4 regions of the Desulfitibacter alkalitolerans DSM 16504 genome follow, and region 4 is predicted to be linked to each of the others. Evidence: riboswitches for the same ligand, from Rfam matches in the RefSeq annotation. Region 4 holds a riboswitch; each other region holds the start of a gene.
What was found. A riboswitch is a leader RNA that binds a small molecule or an ion and turns the genes downstream of it on or off. The one in region 4 is predicted to bind cyclic di-GMP.
Positions count from the first base shown of each region.

Region 1: another riboswitch for cyclic di-GMP. It lies ahead of K364_RS0110115 (transglutaminase-like domain-containing protein); the one in region 4 lies ahead of K364_RS0105220 (helix-turn-helix domain-containing protein).
Region 2: another riboswitch for cyclic di-GMP. It lies ahead of K364_RS24800 (hypothetical protein); the one in region 4 lies ahead of K364_RS0105220 (helix-turn-helix domain-containing protein).
Region 3: another riboswitch for cyclic di-GMP. It lies ahead of K364_RS24480 (helix-turn-helix domain-containing protein); the one in region 4 lies ahead of K364_RS0105220 (helix-turn-helix domain-containing protein).

Region 1 covers NZ_KK211100.1:886,003-890,210, forward strand. The annotation lists gene K364_RS0110105 (hypothetical protein) at 1-10, shown strand, start outside; gene K364_RS25585 (copper amine oxidase N-terminal domain-containing protein) at 94-1,401, shown strand; gene K364_RS0110115 (transglutaminase-like domain-containing protein) at 1,541-2,338, opposite strand; cyclic di-GMP riboswitch class I at 2,375-2,467, opposite strand; cyclic di-GMP riboswitch class I at 2,631-2,715, opposite strand; gene K364_RS0110120 (class D sortase) at 2,827-3,435, opposite strand; gene K364_RS0110125 (COG1361 family protein) at 3,502-4,208, opposite strand, start outside.
Region 2 covers NZ_KK211104.1:166,245-170,452, reverse strand. The annotation lists gene K364_RS0118940 (C39 family peptidase) at 1-445, shown strand, start outside; gene K364_RS0118935 (hypothetical protein) at 565-1,101, shown strand; cyclic di-GMP riboswitch class I at 1,472-1,555, shown strand; gene K364_RS24800 (hypothetical protein) at 1,957-2,460, shown strand; gene K364_RS26835 (hypothetical protein) at 2,772-2,945, shown strand; gene K364_RS0118915 (hypothetical protein) at 3,166-3,597, shown strand; gene tnpA (IS200/IS605 family transposase) at 3,801-4,124, shown strand.
Region 3 covers NZ_KK211102.1:298,849-303,056, reverse strand. The annotation lists gene K364_RS0115770 (spore germination protein) at 1-1,298, opposite strand, end outside; cyclic di-GMP riboswitch class I at 1,793-1,883, shown strand; gene K364_RS24480 (helix-turn-helix domain-containing protein) at 2,017-2,268, shown strand; gene K364_RS0115760 (RNA polymerase sigma factor) at 2,974-3,396, shown strand; gene K364_RS0115750 (helix-turn-helix domain-containing protein) at 3,956-4,189, shown strand.
Region 4 covers NZ_JHVU01000032.1:27,316-31,523, forward strand. The annotation lists gene K364_RS0105215 (ABC transporter substrate-binding protein) at 1-152, opposite strand, end outside; gene K364_RS0105220 (helix-turn-helix domain-containing protein) at 256-1,881, opposite strand; cyclic di-GMP riboswitch class I at 2,326-2,416, opposite strand; gene K364_RS27060 (S-layer homology domain-containing protein) at 2,485-4,208, opposite strand, start outside.

The sequences.
Region 1 (4,208 bases), on a different contig from region 4:
AGCTTTTTAAGGCCAACAAAAGACTGGAAAGACTCTGTAGACAGTTCTTGTGTCTTATTTCCAAGTAAAACATATATAAGGAGTGAACATAACATGAAAAAATATCTAAAAATACTTTCATTAGTAATACTTTTGATGTTTACATTGAGCACTATTTCTTTTGCTGCTGAAGCGCGAGATGCATCTTCTTCTAAAAGTCAGGTTATAGAAGACAACTCCAGGTCTTCTAATATAGAAAGTAATGAATTGCAGGTCAAGCATGAAAGCTTAGTACAAAAAATTCAGACCAAGATAAATAGTTTGGAGGATAGAGCCACAAAAGCTGAATATATAGAAAAGCTTAATCAAATAAGGCAGTCAAGACTTGATATAGAACAAAAAATAGTCAGGCTTGAGGTGCTTCTGAGAGAAATAAATAGTTTAATAAACCAAAATAATCTCGAGGAAGAAAACCTAGAAAAATACGAAAGACTTATTACACATATCCAAAAACTAATTAGAGCTTTTGAAGATGAAACTATAAAAAATCGTTTATTAAATCGTCTAAAGGTTATAGAAAATTCAATGGACAGAATTGAAACAAAGATTGTCATGCTGGAAAGTCTATTGAGAACTATTAACAATTTTTCCCCTGATACACCCACAGGGGAAAATATAGAAAAACAGTATCTGAGCCTGGTGGGGAAAATAAGAAGCATGATAGCTAGAATCATGGATGAAGAGGTTAAAGAGCAGTACTACGCAAGTTTAAAGAACATATATAATACCAGAGACACATATCAGTCAAAAATTTTAAGATTGGAAATGTTGGAAAAGGAGCTGCGAAGCTATCTGGCAAATGAAAACATTACAATAGATGACAATTCTCTAGTAAGAATTCAAAGATTAGTAGAAGCAAATGAAAAAGAGATTTTAATGCAGTTACGTGAAAGAATTATGAATAGAATTCAGCATCAGGAATACCTAAGAAATCTCCCTGATGAGGTAAAAAGAGAAATGAGGAACAGGGAATTAAAAGATAGGCTTTATATAAGAGGCAATACCCTTGACTTTGACGTTCCCCCAGTACTTAGAGAAGGTAGAACTCTGGTGCCTGTTAGAGCAATTACTGAAGGACTTGGAGCTGAAGTGAATTGGAACAATGAACTTAAAAAAATCACCATTACCAAGGATGATAAAATAATTGAGCTTTTTCTAGATTCCAGGATTGTGCTTGTTAATGGTGAAGAATATGAGTTAGATATACCTGCCCAGTTAATTAATAACAGAACTACTGTCCCCATAAGGTTTGTAAGTGAAATATTAGGTGAAAGGGTAGATTTCAATGAAGAGACAGGAGACATTGATATTGGGTTAGAAACAGTTGAAGATTTACATGAAATCTTGTATTTTGAGAATTAAGGCAGCCAGTAACTAAGAAAGTTCAAAGCAATTAAACATTTACAAAGTCCAGGATAACTCCTTCTAAATAACAATACCAGCCAAAGGCTGGTATTGTTATTTATCAACGCTGAATGTGCAGAAATTGAAAGGCATTACTTTAAAATTCACTGACCTTTTCATAAGTCTTGCTGTCTTTATACATGGTGTAACTTCGATTATTTTCTGCAAACTGGATATCTACAGAAGTATCCATGGTAACCCACTTGTTATTTATATAAACCTCATTCCATGCATGATAGCCTTGAATTTTTTGCCCGTAGCCCTTTACAAGCTTTGCAGGAATTCCTACACTTCTTAACATGGAAGCAAATAAAGCACTAAAATCATAGCAGATTCCACTTTTACTTTTTAAGGTTTTGTTAATATCTGGAAGATAATCATAGGATAGCTTGTCTATCTTGGCATAGTCATATTTGTAATTGCTAACAATATACTCATATATAGCTTTTACTTTTTCTTCATCACTTTCAATGCCTGCTGTCAATTCCCTGGCCTTGCTAATGGCCTCATCTTCCTTTTCCCATTTAACTATTTGAATAGAATGCAAAAAAGTTTTTAATATATTACTCATGTTTATATTAAGTGTGTCTCTGGAAACAATACGGTACTGGTTGCCTGTCACATTTTCCAGAATGGCTATTGTGTATGCTCCATTTCCTAATTGAACAGGAAACCTTTCAGTTCCCCTGCCAGCTATATTATAGTACAGGCTTGTCCCATCCTTTTGGACCATTACCTTTACTTTCGTACCATTTTGGATGTTGTAGCTTATGGAGAATGCTCCATTGCTTGCTTCTGAAGCATCAATGGAATAGGTATTTGCAGCCGCCATGGCTGCAGGTGCAGATAATAATGCACAAAATACAACAAAAATAATTAATGATATTTTCCTCATTTCCTAACCTCCAGCATTCCAATAATATTGGACTAACCTGGCAGCTCGACCGTCATGGCCCACCCCACATGGGCTTTAGACTCGAAAGCTTTGCGTCCCTATCTTTCGACAGGTTTGCCTTTTTCAAGTGCTGCTTGGAGCATTAGGAGAACAAGCTAATGCTGAATTTCCAAACTAATCTGCACTTGTAATAATAAAATATATACTTTCTTAACAATTAAAAAATCCTTATTCGGATTGTCCAAATAAGGATAAATAGATGTGTTCATAACTGGCTGTTATTTTGTCCTTTACTGGCAACCCGACCATCATAGCACTGCTGCTTTAGACTCGTGGCTTTGCGTCCCTGCCTTTCGACAGGTTTGCCTTTTTCAGTTATAAATTACACCTTTTACAACAAATAAAACACCTTGCTTTGATTATTATTTTATCAAAATTTCATCCCATTAACATGGGACCATGGTCCTGTTTTCTATAGGACCATGGTCCTAGTCATTCTGTTTCGCCTGGACTATGAGCCTGTGGGTTGGATTACGTATAGGTTCGCAGGTGACAATTGAGAGAACTTTTTCTTTCTTATCTGTACGCAGGACATGTATTTCCTCAGGTCTAACAATAACCTTATTGTAAACTGTATAGTTATAATCACCCTTACTGGTAGAGACAACAATCCTGTCATTTATCTTCACCTCATTCAGCCTGTTCAGCAGCCTTCCATGGGAGTGTCCCCTATGACCAGCTACCACTGCATTGCCATACTCACCAAAGGATGTTGTGTCTTCAAGAAAGGATATGCCAATTTTAAGGTTAGTTTCATTTAAGCCGCTGATAATTGGCAATCTAACCTTTATAGAATCTATAATCAAAACCCCCAACACCTCACCCTGTGGTGTAAGTGGAGCTCTCTCTTCCTCTTGTTCCTCCTCTTCTATCAAAAGAAGCTCGTCTAACTGACCAAGGTCTTGAATTGCCTCCTGGTTTTCCAACTCTGACAGCAGTTTTTGCTGCCAGTACCAGGCAAAGACCTGCTCCATTAGTGGATAAAGGGCAACTGTTATTCCAATTAGTATAATGAAAATTGATAGTTTCTTTTTCATAGGTTATACCTCGTGTTTTTATAGTAAAAAGGCTGAGATTTTAAAAGCATCCCAGCCTGATATTTGTTATTTTCTTCTTAATACTATTCCCAGCATTACTATAAAGGCTCCAGCACCAAGAAAGTATATTGGTGATAATTCACCTGTGTCAGGCATTGCTGCCGGACCAGCAGGAATTCCATCTTCATCAACGGTAATTAAAATTTCCGGTTCGGAGGGTTCTTCTTCAGCAGGTCCCAATGGGATTGGATCATCTGGAACATCTAGCGGGTCATCTCCACCACCAGTATCGCCACCACCTCCACCTCCTCCACCTCCACCGGTGGAGCAAGTAGTAGTAAAGGTCCAGTTGGCTTTTACAGTTGCACCCTGATATTCATTTCCTGCACCTCCTGGGAAAACTACACTGAAATCAATTGTTTTTTCAGAGCCTGCAGGCATTGTTCCAATTAGGATGTTTCCCCTACCTGCAGCAGATCTAAAAAGTTCGTTATTGATTATGTTGCTGCCATCTGCAATGTAAAGATTTAAGATATCAGCCAGTTTACCCCCATTAAGGGTTGCTTCACTCAGGATGTTTGTTCTAATGTATAGAGTAAGAGGTACGCTGCCTGTATTTCTTAAAAGAAGACTTGTATTCTTAAGGTCCCCAGGGTTGAGGTTGCCTGTATTAACTTTTTCGTCAGAAGCTTGAATTACAAGCCCACAAACATTGCCTTCTATACTAATACCATTTACATTTGCGCTAACTCCATGAGGAGCTATTAATGTCA
Region 2 (4,208 bases), on a different contig from region 4:
GAGGGGTCAAACTTTGGGAGATGCAGGCTGTATTGTCACATCTTTTGCTATGAATATGAGATCATATGGTAGACAAACTGACCCCAAAAGAGCTAACATTGATATGGGTGATTCCTCTAACCCGTTTGTCTGGAACGATGCACCAAATAAAGCTGGATGGGGATTAGTATATCTTGATACTTTAGAATGGGATGCATCTAGAGAGGTTTTTTATAATATAGCTCTAAATGCATTATTGGATGGCGTGCCTGTAATTGTAGGTTATAAACAAGCCACTAGTGATAGATCACATTATGTTTTAGTAAACTACTTATATGGAACAGGATACAATCTAAGTGATTATTGGGTGACAGACCCTGATTCTAGCAGTTCAAGCCTAATACGGTTAAGTACTTTAATAGGGGATAGACCTCTAAGGAATGTAGCGGTTTATCCACCTAAATAATATGTTATAATGTAGATAGGTTGCTAAAGCAATGCATTTTCATGGGGGGTGCAGCTATCAAAATAATTATTACCTTGTTAATAATGCTATTTCTGTCTATAGGGTGCTCCTATAACGCAATGGATGAACAAAAATACAAAAATACCACAATGGCAAAAAAAGACTTAAAAGAACAATTAAATGATGATCATTCTAATAAAGGAACAAGCATAAATGAAGTTAATGATACTCTGGACAGAGATAAAACATTGAATAATGGAACTGAAAGAAAAGTTATTGAAATTTCGACTTCGTACTATAACCCAACTTATAATTTCTGGATAGATATACCAACCATATGGGAAGATGCTTATGAAATAGTTGAAAAAGATTCTAAGGTAGAATTTTACTTTATTGTATGTGGAGATATTAAGGTTAAAAACTTTACAATTTATGCATGGACACATGAGGAATTTGAAGACTTGTTGGAAACAATGGGTTCAGACAGATTCTTCATTGAACAAGAGGTGTTAGGCAAGAATAGAGATTATGGTTTCCACATGATAGCTGAGATTTCTTTAGATGCTCTGATAGAATCTGAAGAGTGTATACAGGAATGGAGAAAGTTGGGTACCATTAATTTTTATGAAATGAGAGAATTGATTCGTTTAGAGTAATAAATTTAAATCCTTGCAGGTTCTACAGCCGTCAAGGATTTTTTTTGGAACTAACTTAAAATACAAGAAATTTTAACATTAAAAACGAAGTTTTGGACATAATAACTAGGATTTTGACATGGCAGAATGAAATGACTTTAAGAACCATATATCCCAGATTATATATGTTTGATAATAATGGAGTCAAAATTAGAAAAGATAAAATATTTGCTAGACTTCCATTATGTATCAAGAGTGATTATGTTTTTTAAGTGTCAGTGAAGCTCAAAAAACGGAAAGTTTCAAACTAAAGGGTAAGGTTGAATTTTAAAAATTTAGCAAAAATGGAACTTTTAAAGATTTGTTACGTCTAATAAAATAATACAATATTGAAAATTAGTGGCAAAGCCATTGAAAGATGGTGACGCAAAGCCATGGGTCTAAAGCTAAAAGCCATGACTGCCAGGTTGCAAAGTCAAAAAGCTGTTCAACAGGATTACCTGGGACAGCTTTTTTGTATTTTTGGACTAACCTAAATTACAAGAAAACGAAGTTTTTGACATTAAAAACGAGGTTTTAGACATTAAAAGTGAGGAACTTGACATGGAAGATAGTATTAAACGTTAATTTATGGTAGGTTTAAATCAATAACTTTGGGCAGACAACATGGTTTTTTAAAAAAATATTCCCGGGCAAATAGTGGCACCCTGGAAAGACCCATTTGCCCGGGAGTACACCCTCCTTTACCAAAGACAAGCTATCCCAGCCTGAAGTAAAGGAGAGATTACAGGTTAGGGGAGTGGTTATTTATGGGGGTTTATATATCTATTAAACTATTGAAATGAAAGGAGCATTAAATAGGAGGTGAAATATACAATGAATAAAGGAAAAAATACCATATTATTAACTGTTGTTATTCTTCTTGTTACTATATTAGGTTATTTTAGCATTAGCTACGCTATGGTACACGATGTATTTTTTCAAAAAAATTACAAAATAGATGAAACAGGCCAACTTATTTGTGCCAAAACTAATGAAATAATAACTGAAGAAAACTTTGATCCTTCCAAAGTTTACAGAGTTAATGAATATGGGCAGACCTATGGTTCCTCTCTTTTTGCAGTTTCTTTTGAAACTGAGCCTGACTTAATTCTTGCAAAAGGCATTGATGGCACATTAGGTTATGTTTATGCCACCGATTTATATGGAGAAGAACCAAAAAATCCTGAGGAGGCTCTCGCCATGCAGAAAGCAAATGCTGGTAAAGATCGAGTGATCCCGCTATATGCTTCTGATGGCAAAACTATAATAGCAGAATTCATAATGTATGCAATCGATATAGATGAGATTAATTTAATTACAGCAGAAGAAAAACATTAAAATATGAAGTACACACCAATCAGGAGAAATTCAGAGCAAAAGGCTGGAAAGAACAAAAGATGAGAAAATCGACATGGAAAACGAGATTTAGACATGAAAAGCGAGGAACTTGACATGGAAGATAGTATTAAAAGTTAATTTATGGTAGGTTTAAATCAATAACTTTGGGCAGACAACATGGTTTTAAAAAAATATTCCCGGGCAAATAGTGGCAACCTGGAAAGCTCCCTTTGCCCGGGAGTACACCCTCCTTTACCAAAGACAAAGGTGAGGTTTAAGATTTAGGGGTTGGCTGGATTGATGAAACAGAAATGATAGACTATCCTAGTGTTGGAGTAGATTATGTAAAATACGACCCAGAACCAAATGTTTACTATGATGTTCAACCTTGGTCATACTATGTATCCGCAAGAGTAAAAGTAGATTTGTCTAGAGGAAATGATGAGTGGTCCGTATATGTAGATTTTAAAGAAGAAGGGATTTAATACTTAGAAGCTAATCATTTTGCCTGCATACCAAGGGTTATATATATTCCCCTTGGTATGTAATTAAATTTTATAAATTAGGAATCATATATTTTTTATTTAAAATAGGGTAGAAACACTTAATTGCTTAATTAACGTTATCTTTGAAAGTGCTTAGATAGTTTTTATTGTTTTTTAAATAAAAACTGTGATATTTTATGTTTAAGGGGGTTAATGTAGAATGCATAGAACTTCGTATGCTATTTTATTTTTTCTTGTTAGCATAGTACTATTAGCTGGCTGCAGCTCAAAGGAATATATTTACCAAAATAATAGGTTTTATGGTGAAGGCCAATACTGGCAAGCAGAATATATAATTGAAAGCAAGAAAGATCCAGAAGATGGCAGTTTTAAAGAAAGCAAGTTTGAGTTTATAGTCATATATAAAGGAGATGTGTCTGAATTAAAATCAGTAGAGCAATTGCAAATGACCATTATAAATGACATTGATGAAGAAATATCCAAAATAATAAACTTTACGGATCCTCCAGATAAAAAGGTCTTCAGAATGTCTGGAGGCTCAAGTGGATCATATATTAGTGAAGATGATATATTTGAGGTAAATGTGGTTTGGGGTGATTTTGAAGAAAAATTCGAGATATTTCACAACTAAATTAAGTTATGCAAAAGCGGTTATTCCACCAATCTGGCTGGAACAGCCCTTTTTAGTGTTAAGGAGCACTGTAAAAAGGAAATGAGAGAATTGATTCGTTAGAGCTTTAGCTTTGAGAAGAAAAGTAGAAAAATCTACCTCCATTTGATAAAATAGTGCAGGTTTCGTCAGCCGCACTACAATAAAGGGAGGTAGATATCCGAATGGATACAGAAAGTTTATCACACACGCAGTGGAATTGTAAATATCACATAGTATTTGCACCTAAGTACAGAAGACAGGTGATATATGGAAAGATTAAAACTGCAATACCACCAAAAATGAGTATATCTAGTTTCATGGGTTATCTTAAGGGTAAAAGCTCACTCATGATATTCGACAGACATACAAATCTGAAGTATAAGTGTGGCAACAGGCATTTCTGGTGCAGAGGCTATTATGTGAATACAGTTGGCAGAAACAAAAAGGCAATAGAGCAGTATATCCGAAAGCAATTACAAGAGGATATAGCGTCAGAACAGATGTAATAATTTTAGAAGTATAAAAAGTCTTTATAATTGGGTTAAAATAAAAGAATATATTGAAAGAGGTGAGATACATATGACTTTTGG
Region 3 (4,208 bases), on a different contig from region 4:
GCAAAACTACTAATGGCCGTTAACGCTGTAACTATAACAACGGGATTGCTGATCAAACCTGCCTTAACGGTAGCCTCTCCAATAACCAAAGCGCCCATGATACTGACAGCCTGCCCGATAGGTCTTGGCATCCTTACACCGGCTTCCCTTAGGATTTCAAAAATAACACCCATCATAAACGCTTCGGTAAATGGCGAAAAAGGGATGCCTCCTCTCGCTGCCATCATAGTCAATAGCAGTTTAAAAGGAATAATATCATAATGAAAGGATACAACAGCCACATATAAGCCGGGTAAGATAATGGATATTAATAACGCCAGCATTCTAAGCGCTCTAATCATTGAGGAAAGCGGCGATCTGGAATAATAGTCTTCGCTCGACTGTATTGACTCTAAGAACAAGAAAGGCACGGTGAGCACAAAAGGGGTGCCGTCGCAGAGAACAGCTACTCTGCCTTCCAAAAGCTTAGCAGCCACAACATCAGGCTTTTCGCTGTTTCCAACCGTAGGAAAAATCGAAAAGGGAGCATCTTCAATAAATTCCTCGATGTACCCGGATTCCAAAATTGCATCTGTCTTGATATTTTTTATCCTTTTTCTTGTTGTATCAATGATTTTTTCGTTGGCAATATCTTTGATATAGCAAATACATACATTAGTCCTGCTTTGCTTCCCCAATTTCATCATTTCAAATTTAAGCCTAGGGTTTTTTATCTTTCTCCGCAAAAGAGATATGTTTATGCCTAGTGATTCAACAAATCCTTCCCTCGGTCCGCGTACGACGGCTTCTGTACCAGGTTCTTCAATGCCTCTTGCTTCCCATCCCTTAGAACCTGCTTTTAATGCTGTTGCTTTTCCCTCTATATAGATAACACTATCTCCAGCCAAAATAGCGTCTATTGTTTCTTGGAAATCCTGAATCTCTTGCAACTCAATTGTGGTTAATAAATTTTCTTTTAAGATAGTGAGTATGGTGCGGTTATTTAGCTCTTTCTTTAGATTCGCAATTCTCGCCTCTATCATCAATGGTTTTAAAATGTCGGCATTTACCATCTGCTTATTTACCAGACCATCAATACATGCAATGATGATTTTTACAGGCGGCTCATCGCCTAAAGCTATTTCCCGCAGCATAAAGTCGCTGCAATCCGAAAATATTTGCTCCAGTTTTTCTTTGACTATTTTCCCGGATTGCGCTATGTGTTGCCCGTTTTTATTTTCATTTAGTGATTTTTCGTGTTCGATATTTAGTGATTTTAATTTGATATATTTTATTAGTCTGAATATCTTTCGAAACATATTGCAACCTCTTGTTTGAAAAGTGTTCTTGTACAATAAAGGTAAGATTTAGGAAACTGCGTTATCAAAAATAATGGGATTACTTCAATAGTTTTTACACCATAATAGCAATTTATTCCTTGCGTTAGAAGTATAGCCGTATTAAAACATGGTAAAGAACTGAATAATCCGTATGGAGATGCGGAGGTCAAAACCGGGTAAACCAAAAGAAAAAATCATGGAAAGTATAACTATAATCACCACCCCGGCATTGATAAAATTGGCATATAACCTGCTATCACCAGAGTCATTCCGGATAGCAGCGCCAACCTGGAATGAAATCTTTATTCTGACTATTTCTTGTTACCAGATGCAAAAACAGCACACATGGCCTGTGCTGGCTCCTTAAAGTACCCAGCAGGAGGAAACCCTAAAATGTTGAATTTTATCGGAACGACAAAAAGCGACACGAATTATGTAAATAATGGTATATAATGTAAAGAAAGTGTAACTATGAACCGAAAAGGCAAACTTGTCGAAAGGCAGGGACGCAAAACCACGGGTCTAAGGCGAGCACCAGATCGCGATGATAGCCGGGTTGCCGAAGAAAAGCCATAATGGCTCACTGGTGCTTTATTAATTTGTAAGCATCAGTGGGCCTTTTTTTGATGAAAACTCTAATGATACTTCATATCACTCTGGTTTAAGATTTAGAAAAGTAAGGAGGGGGATAGTAGTCATGAAAAAGGAACTTAGCAATCTCAGAGTATTAATTATCAATGCCCAAAATGGCGATCAGGACTCCGTAGTTCATTTGGTGCACTGGTTTATTCCCTTAGTAAAGAAGTATAGCCGTAGAATGGGTTATGAGGAGGCGTATGCGGACTTGATTGTCTGGATGGTAAACGCAGTTCATAAATATAGATCCGTTAATGATACTGATATCATTGCCGGGACAGCATCTTTTTCATACGAAAACGGCCAAAAATAAAATATTTTAGGAAGGGGGATGCCATAATAACATCCGCTTTCTCTTTCTCTGATAGAGTGGTGAATTTCTACCCGGGAGAAGGTGAAAGCATAGACCCCTATACCTGAAGAGTATGACCTGGAAGAAGCCCGAATTGTAGCTTGGTTTATCACAGGGCTTCGTCACGAAGCAATCCGTTTGACCAAGAAGTATCGGGGAATGCGAAAGCATGAACTGCTTATATTAATGTTCAAATATAAAAAAACACATCTTTAGGAGAGGTTGAAAAAATAACCTCTCTTTTTTCAACGCTGGGCCGCACAAGCTTTGAGGATTTTAACCGTTCCATTCTTTGTGCGGCCATTTTTGTTTTCTGGAATGGCGTGCATCACCCCGTTTTGTTATAGAACCCAAAAAACAAAACGGAGGTAATTAAAATAGACACACAAGTTGGTATTAACGGTTTTGAAAGCATTGGACGGGATGAAGAACACAAAAGTATAACAAATTTAATTTTTTTAGGGTAGGGGTTGCAAAATTTCTGTCTACTTTCTCTTTCTCTAACAGATGGCAAAAAAACACTCAAAGAAGAGGTGAAAGTATGGAGCCTTACACCTGACGTTCAGAAGTATGATTTATATATATACGAACATTCGGTAATGTGCCGTTCCCCTCCCTCTGTTTTGGATTTTCTTTACTAAAAAAGCTAAAACGGAGGGTTGGAAAATGAAAAAAATCAATTTACGGGATTATTACCCATTCTATCATTCTGACTTTTTTATTGAAGTGGCGGATCAAATTGTAGAGCTATTCAAACAGATTAGCCGAAGAGACCATGCAGATTTTGAACGCAGGCGTATCCACAAAGCATATTATTCCCTTGACGCTTGCGATGGTATTGAAAAGGATATGGTCCTATTGGTGTTATCGCCGGAGGAAATCTACGAACGAAAAATGAGCAAGCAGGAGGTATATGCCGCTATCAACAGCCTGCCGGAAAAACAGGCCAAGCGTATCTATGCCCACTTCTTTCTAAACATGAGCAAAGCGGAAATAGCCAGGATTGAAGGCGTGAGCAAACCTGCCGTAACACATTCCATTGAGCAAGGTTTAAAACGTATAGAAAAATTTTTAAAAAATAATTCCTGATTGGGTTAACTTTTGACCAAAAAATCTGCTGATTGATAGAGGCACAAATCTACCCCCTCGTCCGAACCTTGAAAACTGAATAATTGTTTTATCCGGTACTTTCCCCGTATGTCCTGTGAAGGAAAGCCATATTGCAGGTACGCCAAGACCACCAGTCTCGACATAAGTCGGCTCACAGCCAATGTATCCATGCCGTTTCCGATTTGATGAAGGTAAGGTGCGAGCGAGTAATACCCGCAATGAATAAATGCTGGTTACATTTAAGGCGGCGACACATACGGAGGGATAATGATACTTCCGTCCAGCCACAGCCCCGCTTAAGCGGGATCACGCAATGGGGGCGGCTTGCAGAGAACCTGGGAGAGGTAAGATTCCTATGAAGACGGTCAACCGCCGTCTGCCGGATAAAGCCATAAGTAATAAAACCAAAACAGAAACGCGAGTAGGGGTGCGCCTATCCATGTGAGTATATATGCACGTCCAAACTAAGGCGCATCTCCTGCTTCGCGAATCAAAAATAGAAAGTAGCGCGTAATTAAAAACGAGAAGGGGGCTTACTATGGCTAATGAAAAATTATCCCAAGAAAAAGCCTACCGTATCATGCTAAAGGGCTATCCCGATGTGCTTGATATAAAGCAAATGTGTGAAATTCTTGGCATTAGCCTAAAAACAGGATACGGTTTGATACAAGAAAATAAGATTGAATGTTTAAAGGTTGGGCGGGCATATAAAATCCCCAAGCCTTTTTTATTTAGCTATCTGAGAATAGGTACAAGCGGCGACAGCCAATAAAAAATGATATTTGCACATT
Region 4 (4,208 bases):
TTATTCTCATTTTCGGTAGACTTCACTTCAGTTACTTCTTGATTTTGTTCTGAAGATGTTCCTGTAGATTCGCTCGTTGTGCAACCAGTGATAAAAATCATCAACACGAATAAGGTTGCTAACGTAAATAATCCTATTTTTGACTTTAACATTGTTTCGACTCCTTTTCTTTCATCCTCATGATGATAATGATATTTATTCTCATTGATAATTATAACTTAACTAAACCATATTTAACATGAAAGATTATGTTCACTATATGGACGATTCTGTCACAAATAACCGCTGTAGCTTATCAAGTAATAGATTATGTGTATAAGACGTATAACACGTATAGAGATGCTTGTGATCATACATACCATAAATAGCCCTATTCCGAACGGCCTTTAACTCCTGCCATTTTTCACTGGTGAATAATGCATTGATTTTATTTTGAATCATTTGATCCATATTCACCGTACCATCATGCTTATACGGTGTTAATAGAATTCTATCCGCTTCAAATCCAAATAAATCCTCAAGAGTTATTTCCTTGAAATATTCAATTTCTTCTACACCTTTTGGAATCTTCAATCTTAAATCTCCGTATAGAACCGTTCCAACATTACGAGTACCGTATACACAAATCTTCTCCTTGCCAATTCCAATCACTAATATTTTTTCATCTTCAATCTTTCTTTCAATTAGTTTACGAACTTTTTCAACTTTTTGGTCATAATATTCTAACCAAATACTAGCTTCCTTTTCCTTTTCAATGATTTTTGCAATGGTTTGAAAAAGCATGCGCCACTCATGTAAAAAAGGAACGTTTACAGTGGGAGCGATTTGTTCAACCATTTTCTCCTTGAGTGACTTATCATCCTTATGATAATCTCTTGTTAAAATTAAATCTGGTTTAACCTCCATTAGTTTTTCTAAATCGGGATCAAATTCACCAAGGGGAATAGTATTTCGGAGTTGGGTTATTACTGGGTATGCATTACTTATAACAGCGGCATAAGGCTCTATACCAAGTGTCAGCAAATGACCAGTTAATAGGTGTTTAAGTGAAGTAATCCGTGGCGATGATTTTATTTTCTTAATGTAAATGGTTGGTGAACAACCTTTCATCGCTTTAAACTTACGACTAAAGTAAAATTCATCGTTGAAACCGACCTTATTAGCAACCGTACTTAATTTTTCATCAGAGTGGATTAGAAGTTGCTCAGCTTTTTTGATTCGTATATCCGTTAAGTATTCCATTGGACTTTTTCCAGTTTCTCTTTTAAACATGCGAGAATAATAGTCTGTACTGACCCCAGCAATTTCAGCAAGCCTTTTACGAGTAATATTCGTACTGTACTTTTGCTCCATATAATCTTTTGTAAGTGTAATTGCTTTTTTAAGATCGACCTTTTGCTTATCCATGTAATCTTTGAAAAGAAATAAAATCATTTCTTGGAAGCGAATATTTGCTTCCATCCCGCCAAAAGAATCTTTACTTTGAAAATTTCTTCCTATATTCTCAACCATCTCATTTAAAACTTGATTATTGAACAAAAAAACCTTCTCTGGAAAGCGAACTTTACCAGAAGTAAAACAATCATTTCCAGCATATTGTAGAGCATGAAATCTGATTTGATAGTAATCCACTGTTAAATTATCATCTATACTAAGCTTCACTTCGGTCCCCGGTGAGAGTATGAAACCTATTTGCCCTTCCATGGCGTGGCTTCTTTCTTGTATATAAATAGTTCCTTTCGCTTGCCTAAACAACAACATTGTATATAAACTTCGGTCCTGCTGTTGAAAAGTTAATTGACTTGAATGTATGTGTTTAATATCATCTAATCTGTACATAAAAGAAGCTAAATGATCAGAGAGGTTTTCTTCGCTATTCATATGTGTCACTCCTCGTATAATGTTCATTACGTATCCTTTTAGTAATCCTGCAAAACATAATTGATAATCATTTTCAATTATGTTTACTATACTATCATTAGAAATTAAGATTGTCAATAAAGGGGGAAAAGCCAAAAAAGTAATATTACTTTTTGGACTGCACTGCATTATATCATTATTTCTATTAAGGTTTATTAGGCTATATGTTTCGATACTCCAATAAGTTGTTAGTACGATTTGAGAAAAATAAACTAAAATATATGTGTTTTTTAAAAACATACTCCACGGAACTTCACTCCAACTAACAATAATTTCTTCTCCATGAAAACTATTGCCACGAATTAACCAGCGTTAACTAAAATAATGAGGAATAAATTTACTTCAAATAACTCATGCATAAAAAAACTGCCTCTTCTAAGAAAGGGCAGTTATGTACATAGTCTCTGCGGCAGCCAGGCTGTCGTAGCGCGGTAAAAGCGCTTTAGACCCTGTAGCTTTGCGTCGCCGGTTTTCACCGGGTTTGCCCTTGTCTTCATATTATTCAATTTCTGTGTATGTCTTCATGCTGCAAGGTTAATCCCTTGCAGCATGAGACCTGTTTGTTTATTTTGAGAGCAGGCTGTAAAGCACCTGGGCCATCTGCGCCCTGGTGGTGGTATCCTTTGGGGAAAGCCTGTTCCCGCTGCCGCTGATGGTTCCGGTTTCCACAAGCAGCTTCATGGCGTCTTTAGCCCAGAGAGCTATGTCGTCGGCATCGCTGAAGCTTGACAGCGATTTGCCGGAATCGCCCTGGGGCAGCTTGCCGATTACTTTCAGCCCATTGTACAGCAAGGTGAACATTTCCTGGCGGGTGATTTCCTTTTCCGGTGCAAAGAGGTTGTTGCCTACGCCTGCGGATATGCCAAGCCTTTTTGCCGCAGCCAGGTAGCCGGTATACCAGGTGTTGCCTGCGTCTACGAAGTTGTCCTTCGGATTCGCGTCGGGGGTTATGCCGTATGCCTTCATCAGCATGACGATAAACTGTCCCCTGGTCAGCTTCGCTTCCGGGCTGAAATTGCCGTTGCCCGTGCCTGTGGTAATATCCCGTGCGGCTATAAAGGAAACCGCCTTTACATACCACGCGCCTGCCGCCACATCCTTGAAGCTCACCTGCTTGTAGCTTACGGCGTAGTAGCTGAAATGAGTGGTTGTGAAGGTTACGGTTCCGGTGGCCGGGTCGTAACGCCCATTGGGTACTGAAACCACATTACCGTTTTCATCTATGTACCAGACCACTATGTGTTCCGAATCAATAAGTTCTGTTGGAGTCGGAGTGTAGGGTATGGATACCGTTACTGATGCATTTTCATTGTTCCAAGCATATAGCTCTCCGTCCACTGTTAAACTAAGCTGAATTACCGGTCTGTCGCCAATACGGTTCTTTATTTCCTCACCTATGCTTGAAACATCTGCATGTGCAATGGTAATGGACACATTTTCTGCACCTGCAACAATTTCCTTTGGCAACATGCTGCCGGGCAGGATTACCATAGCTATATCTGTTTTTATTTTCATCTGCCAGTCTGCATTTGACGATGACAGGACACTTGCAGGCATGGTAATATCATATGCCTTTGCACTTTCCACAAAAGGTATAGTAATTTCAACAATCTTTTTACCGTCACTGCTTTGTCCTGTCTTTTCAAATGCTGCAGCCAATATAGTTGAATTAATCTCTGCTGCTGCAACACCTGTGTTTTCATCCAGCATTGGTGCAGTGATTATATTTCCATTTGTGTCTACAGCAGTGATGTTTGCTTTATTTGTATCGCTTGTTGTTCCTCCGTTATCAACACCTGAAGAAGTGTCTGTATCGCCGCCGGTGCTCCCGCCGGAACTCGAACTTTTAGTGCTTATGCTTGCACTCTCACTTGATGCCGATGCTTTATGGGTTACCGTTTCGGCTACTCTTTGGTAAAAGTTATAGGTAGTGCCTGCCGTCAACCCGGTGAATGTATTGGAGCTTTGCCAGTTGACTCCACCTCTGCTGTACTCATATCCCTCATTTGGTGTAAGGGTTATACTGGTAGTCGTACTGTTGGCCATGGTTGGGGCTGCAGGTGCTGTTGGATCATCCGCCTTTTCGATGGACCCGCTCGCCGTACCGGTTAAACTACCGGAATAATTTATCGCAGTTACCACTACCGAAAGCGTTGCGCCAATATCTGCATCTACAATAATATAAGTACTATTACTAGCTTCATTTATATCGGAACCATTTCGCTTCCACTGGTAAGATAGAGAAGCATCGCCCTGCTGGCCGGTTACCTCTGCTGTCAAGGTTTGGC